Persicobacter psychrovividus: one gene and its partner. The protein of the gene in region 1 interacts with the protein of each later gene in a pairwise test. Links are inferred from orthologs where the notes say so. Each region holds a gene or a part of one and is shown in the gene's direction. Other genes may lie near its edges.

Region 1 (5,436 bases):
TGATCGTATACCGGCCTTTTTTGGCTTTTGCGATAATCTTATGGTCCAGGTCAGTGGCGTAAATGCGAACGCGATCAAGGAGGTTGGCTTCTTTCAATAAAATGGCCATGGAAAAAACTTCCTCACCAGAGGAACAGCCAGCGTGCCAGATGTTAATGGATTTATGGTTGAGGAGCAAGTTGGGCACAACGTCATCGCGGAGGTGTCGCCAAAACGAAGGGTCTCGGAACATCTCGGTAACATTGACAGTAATTTCGGTCAGGAAAACCTCCATGAAAGTTTGCTCAGTGCGAAACTTTTCAATTAAATGGTCTACAGATTCGAGCTTGTAAAGCTCCAGTACCCGCACCACGCGTCTTTTAAAAGAGGACATGGCGTAATTGGTAAAATCGTAGTTACCATTAGTTTTAATATATTCTGTCAGCTTCCGTAGATCTGATATATCTATTTCTTGCATCATGTATTAATGTTGGGTCGATATTGGTTGCTTCTCCGATGGCCAATTTGGGAATAAAATACACAAAGTCGGCCTGTAAAAAGGTTAATTATACGTCGGAGTAATTAAAACAGCATTAAGCTTTTAATTTCACCTCCTAATATAATGGTAAGTTTTAAAAAATAGGTCTTGAATACAATTATTAAATGCCGTTGGACTAAAAATAGTTTAAAAAGACAATAAAATAGCGCTATACATCATTTTTTTTCAAAGTTCCTAAAGGTACCAATTAATTATAAAACTATAATTGATCCTTGGAAAATGTAAAAGGCAAAAGATCTCTGACATCTTTGACTTTGATGAACTGTTGGTTCCCTGCCTCAAGAATGACCTGATAGGGCGCGCTCTGTTTGTCCATATATTCTGTCATGACTTGTCGGCAAGCACCGCAAGGCGTTACTGCCTGAAAGGTTTCCGCTTCTTCTTTTTTAGCCGTGATCACCAGTGTAACTACCCGCATGTCGGGTTTATTGGCTGAAGTGGCAAACAGTACCGTTCGTTCAGCACACAGGCCTGAAGGGTAAGCGGAGTTTTCCTGATTGTTCCCCGTGTGTATTGCGCCATCGGCCAATAGTAAGGCCGCACCGACCTGAAAATGACTGTATGGGGCATAAGCATTCTTTGCTGCTGCACGCGCCTGCGCTACAAGTTCCTGTTCTGTGGTGGTCAGGTCGTCAAATCCGACGCGCTCAAATTCAATCGTTAATTTTTCTTTGCTCATAAAGTGGTACAAAAGTGCTGAAATCTTTTTAATATAATATAGCCAATTGCATTATGTTGTTAATTATACCATAAAAATCCAAAATTTACTGTTATGCCAATGATTTTATGTATCGGGGCGGGGCAATCTACCAGCGCTATGATTGAATATTTAAACGATTATAATCAAAATAACCAATTTGAGTTGGTGGTTGCTGATCATGAGCGTTCGGTGGCGGAAGCCAAGATTCCCGAAGGTTCCAGTGCTCAGGCCATTGCGCTTGATATTTTCGATGCACAGGCCATGGAAACCTGGGTGGGGAAATCAATGATGGTGATTTCAATGGTGCCTGCACGGTTTCATGAGGTGGTTTTGCGGTATTGCCTTCAGTTCAAGGTGCATTTCCTTTCGGCCTCTTACGTAACGGATGAGATATCAGCGCTGTCCAAAGAAATTGAGGAGGCGGGGATTTTAGTGCTGAAGGAATGTGGCCTCGATCCTGGAATCGATCATATGTCGGCGATGAAGGAACTCGATGAGATTAAGGCGAAAGGTGGTCAGCTACATGCTTTTGAGACGTTTACAGGAGGCTTGCTGGCACCCTCCAAACTGGAAAATCCGTGGGAATATAAGTTTACCTGGAATCCGCGAAACGTGGTGCTGGCAGGGCAGGGCGTGGTGAAATTTCTTCAGGAAGGGCGTTATAAATTCATTCCTTATCAACGGTTATTCAATCGTACCGAAGTGATTTATATTCCTGATTATGGTTACTTTGAAGGCTATGCCAATCGGGATTCTCTGAAATACCTGAATGTCTATCAGCTTCAGGGGATTAAAACGTTGTACCGCGGAACTTTGCGCCGTGTGGGTTTTTGTAAGGCGTGGAATGTTTTCGTGCAGTTGGGAGCAACAGATGACACCTACCAAATGGAAGGCGTCGGGCAAATGACCCACCGACAGTTTATCAATAGCTTTTTGTCTTATAACCCTGACGATTCTGTGGAGCTGAAGCTGGCGCATTATCTGAGTATCAGCCTTGAAGCAGAAATCATGTATAAACTCAAGTGGCTGGGCTTGTTCAGTGATGAACTGGTGGGGCTTGAGGCTGGAAGTCCAGCGCAAATCCTTGAACATATTCTCCGCAAAAAATGGACGCTCCTGGCCAATGAAAAAGATATGGTGGTGATGTGGCACCGTTTTGTTTATGACCTTGAAGGGCAAAGGAAAACGCATCATTCCTATATGGTGGTAGAAGGAAAAAACGCTACGCAAACGGCTATTTCGGATACCGTAGGGCTGCCCTTGGGCATTGTTGCTCGGATGCTCTTTGAAGGCAAAATAAACCTTCGTGGACTTCATCGCCCTATTTTGCCTGAGATTTACGCGCCCGTGTTAGCGGAACTGCAAGCTCATGGGGTAACTTTTGTGCGTACCGAGGTGTAAATGGGTACTTGGTATTCGGAAGCTTAAATCTGCCTTTGAACAAGGCAGAGGCTTCATTCCTTTAAATTTTTTTAGTTATAAATCAGTGCAAGACCTACCTTAGTGTTAGGATTGTAACGGGTAGCGTTGGTTTTGGGACAGGTGGGCAAATAGCTTACTGCTTTTAAAATATTGACAATCAGTAAATTACACTTGTGTTTGAGTGCGTCCATACCCTCAATTAGCGAAATACAACATTCCCCTCAATTTTTGAACAGATATAAAAAACAATACTTTTGTTACAACAAGAGATATGGCAACAACAGAAATAAAAAAGGAGATGGATTCTTTGGCCAAGGTCATCAACCATCATAATCATCTTTATTATCAGGAAGACCGTTCCGAAATTTCGGATCAGGAATTTGACCAATTGCTGAATCGGCTGATTGGGCTGGAGAAGGATTATCCTGAATTTGCCGATCCTAACTCTCCAACGCAAAGGGTAGGTGGGACAGTCACCAAAAATTTTGAAAATGTGGTTCATAAATACCGCATGCTTTCTTTGGGAAACACCTACTCGGAGGAAGATTTGAGAGAGTTCGATCAGCGGGTGCGCAAAGGACTTGAAGGGGAAGGCATTGCTGAGGAACTGGAATATATCTGTGAGCTGAAATTTGACGGGGTGGCGATCTCCCTAACCTATCGCAATGGGCAACTGGCACTGGCTACCACCCGTGGCGATGGTACCCGTGGGGATAACATTACCGCCAACGCAAAAACCATTCGCACTTTGCCTTTGCAGCTGCAGGGGCAACTGCCTGAGGAGTTTGAAGTGCGTGGTGAGGTGTTTATGTCGCACAAAGAATTTGAACGATTGAATGCCACTTTGGCTGAAGGCGATAAGTATGCCAACCCGAGAAACACCACCTCGGGAAGTCTGAAATTGCAGGACTCCGCTTTGGTGGCCAAACGTAAACTTGATTGCTATTTGTATGCGGTTTTAGGGGAGAATCTTCCCTTTACTACACATGAGGAAGCACTTGAAACCATTAAGTCGTGGGGCTTTAACGTCTCTCAGACTTACCGAAAATGTACGACCATCGAGCAGGTATTGACTTACATTGCTGAATGGGAGGAAAAAAGAAAATCATTGCCTTTGGAGACCGACGGCATCGTGATCAAAGTGAACAGCTATAAACAGCAACAAGCTTTGGGCTACACGGCCAAATCGCCTCGTTGGGCAATTGCCTATAAATATCAGGCGGAAGTGGGCATCACCCGTCTTTCCTCTGTAACCTATCAGGTAGGGCGCACGGGATCAATTACACCTGTGGCGAACCTGGAGCCTGTTGCTTTGGCGGGAACCACCGTCAGGAGGGCATCTTTGCACAATGCCAACGAGATCGAACGGCTCGATTTACATCAGTCGGATATGGTGACGGTGGAGAAGGGCGGAGAGATTATTCCGAAAATTACCGGTGTGCTTACTGAGGAACGTCAGGAAGCCGCGGAAGCCATTCAGTTCATTGAAGAATGTCCTGAGTGTAAGACGACTTTGATTCGTGTGGAAGGAGAGGCTAACCACTATTGTCCGAATACGACAGGTTGCCCACCGCAGATTAAAGGTAAAATTGAACACTTTATTCAGCGAAAAGCGATGAATATTGACTCTTTGGGAGAGCGGACAATCGATCAGCTTTTTCAAAGAGGTTTGGTGAAGAATGTGGCCGATCTGTTTGACTTGACAATCGAGGATGCTTTAAGCCTCGAAGGTTTCAAAGAGAAATCTGCCCAAAAAATGGTCGAGGGAATCAAACAATCCTTGGCGACCCCTTTTGAGCAGGTGCTTTTTGCACTCGGCATTCGCTACGTCGGACAAACTGTGGCCGTAAAGCTTGCGGAACATTTCGAGCAGATGGAAACGCTTCGTTATGCACCGCTTGAAGAACTTGAGGCCGTGCCTGATGTCGGGAAGCAAATCGCCAAAAGCGTTGTTGATTATTTTAATGATGAAAAAAATACACAGATCGTTGAACGACTTGAACAAGCAGGCCTGAAGATGAAAATCGAGGCGGTGGATTTAGGGGACAACGATCAACTTGGCGGGAAGAGTTTTTGTCTGTCGGGTAAATTTTCTACAAAGAAAAGCATATTGGAAGGCCGAATTAAGGCATCTGGGGGAAAAGTGATGTCCTCATTTTCTAAAAAATTAGACTATCTTGTGTCGAATTCAGAAAAAGAAACGACAAAAACCAAGAAAGCTAAGGAGATGGGGATAGCGATTTTGTCGGAAGTACAGTTAGAACAAATGTTGGAAAATTAGCCGTTATGTTTTCTTTAAAAGAAACTTGCATCAACCGAAAGACAAAACACTACCTAAAGTCAAATAATGCCGTGCGTAATAGCATGAATATCGCATCAGCAAAGCGTATTTCTATTCTTTACACCCTTGCGGGGGAGGCCAAGGAAATGGAGATTCGCCGATTTTCTGAACAGCTTCAGCAAGCGGGTAAAACCGTGGAGGTGATCTGTTGTATTCCTGAAAAAACATTGGTGCCCGCGCAGCCGTGGGGGCATTTCAGTGCCGAGGATTTCAATTTTTCAGGAACGCTGAAGTCGGAAATGCTTGAGCGGTTTCTGGAAGAGGATTTCGATATGCTGCTGCATTTTGATCTGGAACATGATTCGCTGACGGATTATGTGAATGCAAGGTCAAATGCCAAAATGCGTATCGGTAGATTTTTTGAAGGTAAAGAAGCGTTTTATGAGTTGATGTTTATGCTCCAGGATCATGAACAGCCCAAACAAATGACCGCCA
Region 2 (5,784 bases), 170 kb from region 1 along the record:
CATATGGATGATATACAAATCAGAGTGATTGGGTTAATTATTTTCGCCATTGTACTATTTGGCATTTTCATTTGGTACACGCAGTCAAAAAGCAAAAAAATTGGTGAACCCTCCCCCAAACACGACAAAGTACACCGAAACGACAGCTGCCCCTGCGGCAGTGGTAAAAAATATAAACATTGCTGCGGCAAATAATCACAAAGAGCGACTTTATCAGGTCGCTCTTTTTTATTGAATACACTATTGAATATACTTTAGAATCGTATCCCTGACCAGCGCATACTTTGTCCAGGGAATAAAATGATTTTCCCCATTCAGGCTAATCACCTCCAATGCCTCCCCCTGATAATGGCGTTTTATGAATGCCACATTTTCGTAGGGCACCAAAGCATCTTTTGTTCCGTGGATCATGGTAATTGGCGCCTGAAGTCCCTTCCATAAGGGCAACATTTTTTGAAGTTCTGCTGCATGCACCATTTTCTCCCTATTGGCCATCGCTAAACCTCGTGGCAGTAATTTCTGAGCCCAGGCATTACTGAGCGGACGGTTCACCCAAAACATTTTCTCATGGTCAGGATCCAGGGCAGGCGCCAATAAAATAACGCGCCTGATATTCAGATCCGGAGCGTCCATGGCCATTCGAACAGCCACTGGCCCACCATAGGAATGCCCCACCAAAATCACTTCAGAAATTTGTAACTTTTCAACCAATTGAATTAAAATTTCAGCCTGATTTTTTATTTTCTCCGCAGAAAGCCCATCACTCGATTGCCCATAACCCAACCGATCGACGGCAAAAAGCTGCGCCTTCTCCAGCAACAATGAATCTGTAAAATACTTTTTGAACGCCCCCATATCTCCGGGAGCTCCATGAATAAAAAACACGCCCACCGCAGCACGCTCTCCAATTTTTACAAGTGATAAATTTCCTGACGGGGCTTTAAAAAGGCCGAAATCTACACGTACAGCCTCTTTTTTTACAACCTCCCTAATTTGAGTTTCCTGAGATTTAAACATATTACAGCCCCATAAACCCGACAATAAAACTGCCAGCACGGGATAATAAATCATTTTATTTACTGAAAATAGCATACACTTTGTGGAAGGGGATGTTTGTCTTTCTTATCACAATAACCTATTAATTCATCATAAATATCTAATAAGCGTAACATTTAGATCAAATTTACATATAAACAATAGCACAACACTTTATTACTCTATGATTGTATTTCAAACAAATTATGTGAGGATCATTCACAACACCGAATTGAAGTGTCTAGAAATGCTTTGGAAGCAAGCATTCAATGAAACAGAATACCAGACTGCTTTAGGTATTGGACTGAACTACCTCAGCGATAAAAAATTAAACCGATGGGTTTCTGATTATCGCCTTTTGGATGATGTCCCCGATGACGCGCTCACAGAATTGAAGCGAGTCCAAATTTCTAAATTTACTCAATTACCTTATCTTGATGTTATTATGATAACAGGAACGCGCCCAATGATGATCGACTATTGCGAAAAAATTCACGATATCCTCGACCGAAAACTCCCCAACGCCAACGTGCGCATTGAAATTAACGAAGCCAATAAAAAATCCTGGTTCAATAATAGTCTATCTGCCTCCAGACAGTTCTAAGCTTGCTCGTTAACAAAACCATCCCCCGTGGTTTCCTCCTCTCCTATTCCCTACAGCAACATTCGCCAAACCTTTCTCAGCATCCGTAAACCCGAAAAAGGAGGCACAATAAACAACAGCCCAGCCATAAAAGCTGCAAAAACAACCCCCAGGCCGACACTCACATCCCCGGCCCATAAGGCACAGTTCAAAAACATAACGAATGAAAATAGCAATAGAACCAATTGCCCAACAAGCTGATTTGTAGTTTTTCGTTTCATTTTCCCTCCTTCATTTTGAGCATTAATTAAGCACTTTAAAAGATTGATGCTCCCATTCACACAATAGCCATTATTCTCGTTTCAATCTTCCTCATATTTTAATTACATTTACGTCAAATTAGCCGTATTAGCTTCGGTTTACTGGTAATAATTTAAGTAAAAATATAAATATAATGGCTGAATACAATTTCAGAGCAACTGAAAAAAAATGGCAGCAAATATGGAAGGATCAACAAACCTACAAAGCAGGTATTGATACTTCAAAGCCAAAATTCTATACCCTTGACATGTTCCCTTATCCATCGGGAGCGGGATTGCACGTTGGGCACCCACTCGGATACATTGGTTCTGACATTGTGGCGAGGTACAAAAAGCTGAAAGGCTTTAACGTCCTGCACCCTATAGGATTTGATTCCTTTGGACTTCCTGCTGAACAGTATGCTATTCAGACCGGCCAACACCCTGCAAAAACAACCGATGAAAATATCGCCCGATACAAGGAACAACTCGCCAACATTGGCTTTTCCTTTGACTGGGACAAAGAAGTAAGAACATCAGACGCTTCCTATTATAAATGGACGCAATGGATTTTCATGCAGCTGTTCAATGCCTATTATGACACTGACGCCGACAAAGCAAAATCTATTGACTCACTCGTGGCCATTTTCGCCAAAGAAGGTAACGCAAAAGTAAACGCCTCCTGCGACGAAGACACCCCTGTTTTCAGTGCCGAAGAATGGAATGCTTACGATGAAAAAGAGCAGTCAGATTTATTATTGAAATACCGCCTGACCTACCTTGCTGATGCCGTTGTGAACTGGTGCCCTGAGCTGGGAACAGTACTGGCCAATGACGAGGTGGTAAATGGTGTTTCTGAACGTGGCGGATTCCCTGTGGAGCGCAAACTGATGAAGCAATGGATGATGAGAATCACAGCCTATGCCGAACGCTTGCTCGCTGGCCTGGAAGAAATCGATTTCTCTGAATCATTGAAGGAAATGCAACGCAACTGGATTGGAAAATCCAAAGGTTGTGCCCTGCATTTTAAAGTGGACGGACAGCCTGAGCTTGACCTTGAAGTTTTCACCACCCGCGTGGATACCTCTTTCGGAGTAACGTTCATGACCATCGCCCCAGAACACGAACTGATCAGCACCCTGACAACCGAAGCCCAAAAGGAAGAAGTTGAAGCTTATGTGGAAATGGCGAAAAACCGTTCTGAGCGCGAGCGTATGGCCGATGTAAAAACCATCTCTGGAGCTTTTACTGGTGCTTATGCGATTAATCCTTTCAACGGAAAGCGCATTCCTATCTGGATTGCTGATTATGTTTTAGCAGGCTACGGAACAGGAATTGTGATGGCCGTCCCTTGTTCGGACACCCGCGACAATGCCTTTGCCAAACACTTCAACCTACCGATTATTCCAGTACAGGAAGGTGCAGGAACGGACATCAATGCTGATGATTTCGATCCGAAAAAAGGAACCATGATCAATTCTGACTTCTTGAATGGCATGGCCGTACCAGAAGCCATTGAAGCAGCCATTAACTTTGTGGAAGAAAAAGGAATTGGTCAGGGAAAAATCAACTACCGATTACGAAATGCCGTGTTCAGTCGCCAACGCTATTGGGGTGAGCCTGTTCCTGTGTATTTCGAGAACGGGATTCCAAAATTAATGAAGGAATCTGAATTACCGCTGGAACTTCCTTCCATTGACGAATACAAGCCGACAGCTACGGGTGAGCCTCCATTGGGTCGAGCAACCGACTGGAACTACAACGGAAAGCAATATGAGCTTTCGACCATGCCTGGCTGGGCAGGTTCTTCATGGTACTTCTTGCGCTATATGGATCCGCACAATGAGGAGAAATTCGCTGACGCAGAAGCCCTAAAATACTGGAACCAGGTCGATTTATATGTGGGTGGCGCGGAACACGCCGTTGGTCACTTGCTATATAGCCGCTTCTGGACGAAATTTTTGTTTGACATGGGCTTCCTGAATTTCGAAGAGCCATTCAAAAAACTGATCAACCAGGGAATGATCCAAGGCCGCTCGAACTTTGTTTACCGAGTAAAAGGCAGCAATAAGTTCGTTTCTTTCGGTTTAAGAAAGGAATATGATGTTGATCCATTGCATGTGGATGTCAATATTGTATCGAACGACATCCTGGATACGGAAGCATTCAAGGCTTGGCGCCCAGACTTCGCTGATGCCGAATTTATCCTTGAAGAGGGCAAATACCACTGTGGCTCCGAGGTGGAGAAAATGTCGAAATCGAAATACAATGTAGTCAACCCTGATGACATCATTGAAAAATACGGATCTGATACCTTCCGCATGTACGAGATGTTCCTTGGCCCATTGGAGCAATTCAAGCCGTGGAACACCAATGGTATTGATGGCGTTTACAAATTCTTGCGTAAATTCTACAACCTCTTCCATGAGGGCGATGAATTTAAGGTGGTCGATGAAGCAGCAACCAAGGCAGAATTGAAAGCTTTACATGCAACCATTAAGAAAATCACCCACGATCTGGACAATTATGTTTTCAACACTTCAGTGTCGCAATTCATGATCGTTACCAACGAGTTACAGGCGCTAAAATGTCGTAAACGTGAAATTCTTGAGCAATTAGTCGTACTTATCGCTCCTTATGCACCACATATTGCAGAGGAATTATGGGCCAAACTCGGACATGAAACATCGGTAACCGTTGCAACATACCCTGCATTTAATGAGCAGTATTTGGTAGAGGATGAAAAACTTTACCCTATCATGATCAACGGTAAAAAGCGCGCTGAAATCAAGGTAGCGGCTACTTTGAGTAAAGATGAAATCCAAAAGATTGCATTGGAACAGGAAGCTGTGATCCGATGGACGGAAGGAAAAGCACCGAAAAAGGTCATCGTTGTTCCTAATAAGATTGTCAATATTGTACTGTAATTCAGCACAACAAACTAAAGCCACCGTAAATAACTACGGTGGCTTTTTTATCTTCGAAAATTAGACAGCTTCTCTTTCAGAACCTTTCTGGCCAGATGAATCCGATTTTTTACAGTGCCCATCGGTAAAGAAAGTTTCTCCCCTATTTCTGCATAACTGAAGCCCTGAAAATGCAGCATAAAAGGCATTTTATATTGCTTATCCAAACGGTCAATTTCTCGTCGAATTTCCTGCTCGCCCATATTGCTATCCGCAAGGTTATCATTTGAGCCTCCCTTCCAACCCAGGAATGCATCGAGCTGATCCATGGTATCTAACTGCTCACCCCTTCGCTTCTCTGACTGATAAGACGTAAAAAACGTGTTTTTCAAAATCACCAATAACCATGCTTTCAGGTTCGTTCCCCTGCGGAATTTCGTCCGTGCTTTAAATGCCTTAATCATTGTTTCCTGCACCAGATCCTTCGCTCGGTCATAATCTTGCGTAAACTTATATGCCGCCGAATATAACTGCGGAAACAGCCTTTTCAGGTCTTTTTCAAATTCTACTTCCTCTTGCATAATTTACCCTCCTTTATTAAGTGAGCGATTTGTTTAGCACGGAAGTTGTTTTATATAAAAAACTATATTTATGACACTGATATAGGTGTATTTATTGACATATACAACATATATTAAGTACCTTCATCACCCAATATCAATTTACTTATATGAAAAAAATATTTACGCTACTTTTATGTTCCCTTTTGAGTATCAGTGCATTTGCCACAAACCTCAATACAACTGACCAGGATACTCCTCCTACCCGAAGTGGCTTTTGGCCTGCTTTACCCAATCACGATCGAGATGGATTTCAGCTGACCTACGCACCACTGTCGAACTTGGATTATTTCCCGCGATGGAGAGTGGGCGCAGCCTACCAATATGGTGCTTTCAGGTTT

What was found. The genes of interacting proteins can lie anywhere in the genome.
Region 2: the proteins of ligA (region 1) and leuS interact in binary tests that used the Escherichia coli proteins (3 or more experiments, as listed by UniProt). The link is inferred for Persicobacter psychrovividus from one-to-one orthologs.

Annotation. Positions count from the first base shown.
Region 1 is NZ_AP025292.1:2,258,525-2,263,960, reverse strand. What follows is about bases 2,438-5,436. They hold ligA (NAD-dependent DNA ligase LigA), read left to right. Parts: upstream 2,438-2,931; coding sequence 2,932-4,941; downstream 4,942-5,436. Other genes in these bases: AABK40_RS09605 (DUF6913 domain-containing protein), read left to right, coding at 4,947-5,436; AABK40_RS09615 (saccharopine dehydrogenase family protein), read left to right, coding at 2,438-2,639. Also shown: AABK40_RS09625 (CheR family methyltransferase), read right to left, coding at 1-460; cdd (cytidine deaminase), read right to left, coding at 738-1,217; more of AABK40_RS09615, read left to right, coding at 1,311-2,437. UniProt on the Escherichia coli protein: DNA ligase that catalyzes the formation of phosphodiester linkages between 5'-phosphoryl and 3'-hydroxyl groups in double-stranded DNA using NAD as a coenzyme and as the energy source for the reaction.
Region 2 is NZ_AP025292.1:2,088,826-2,094,609, forward strand. Bases 1,698-5,044 are described here. They hold leuS (leucine--tRNA ligase), read left to right. Parts: upstream 1,698-2,072; coding sequence 2,073-4,844; downstream 4,845-5,044. Other genes in these bases: AABK40_RS08910 (RNA polymerase sigma factor), read right to left, coding at 4,892-5,044. Outside these bases: AABK40_RS23840 (SEC-C metal-binding domain-containing protein), read left to right, coding at 4-195; AABK40_RS08895 (alpha/beta fold hydrolase), read right to left, coding at 241-1,092; AABK40_RS08900 (hypothetical protein), read left to right, coding at 1,220-1,639; more of AABK40_RS08910, read right to left, coding at 5,045-5,404; AABK40_RS08915 (hypothetical protein), read left to right, coding at 5,554-5,784.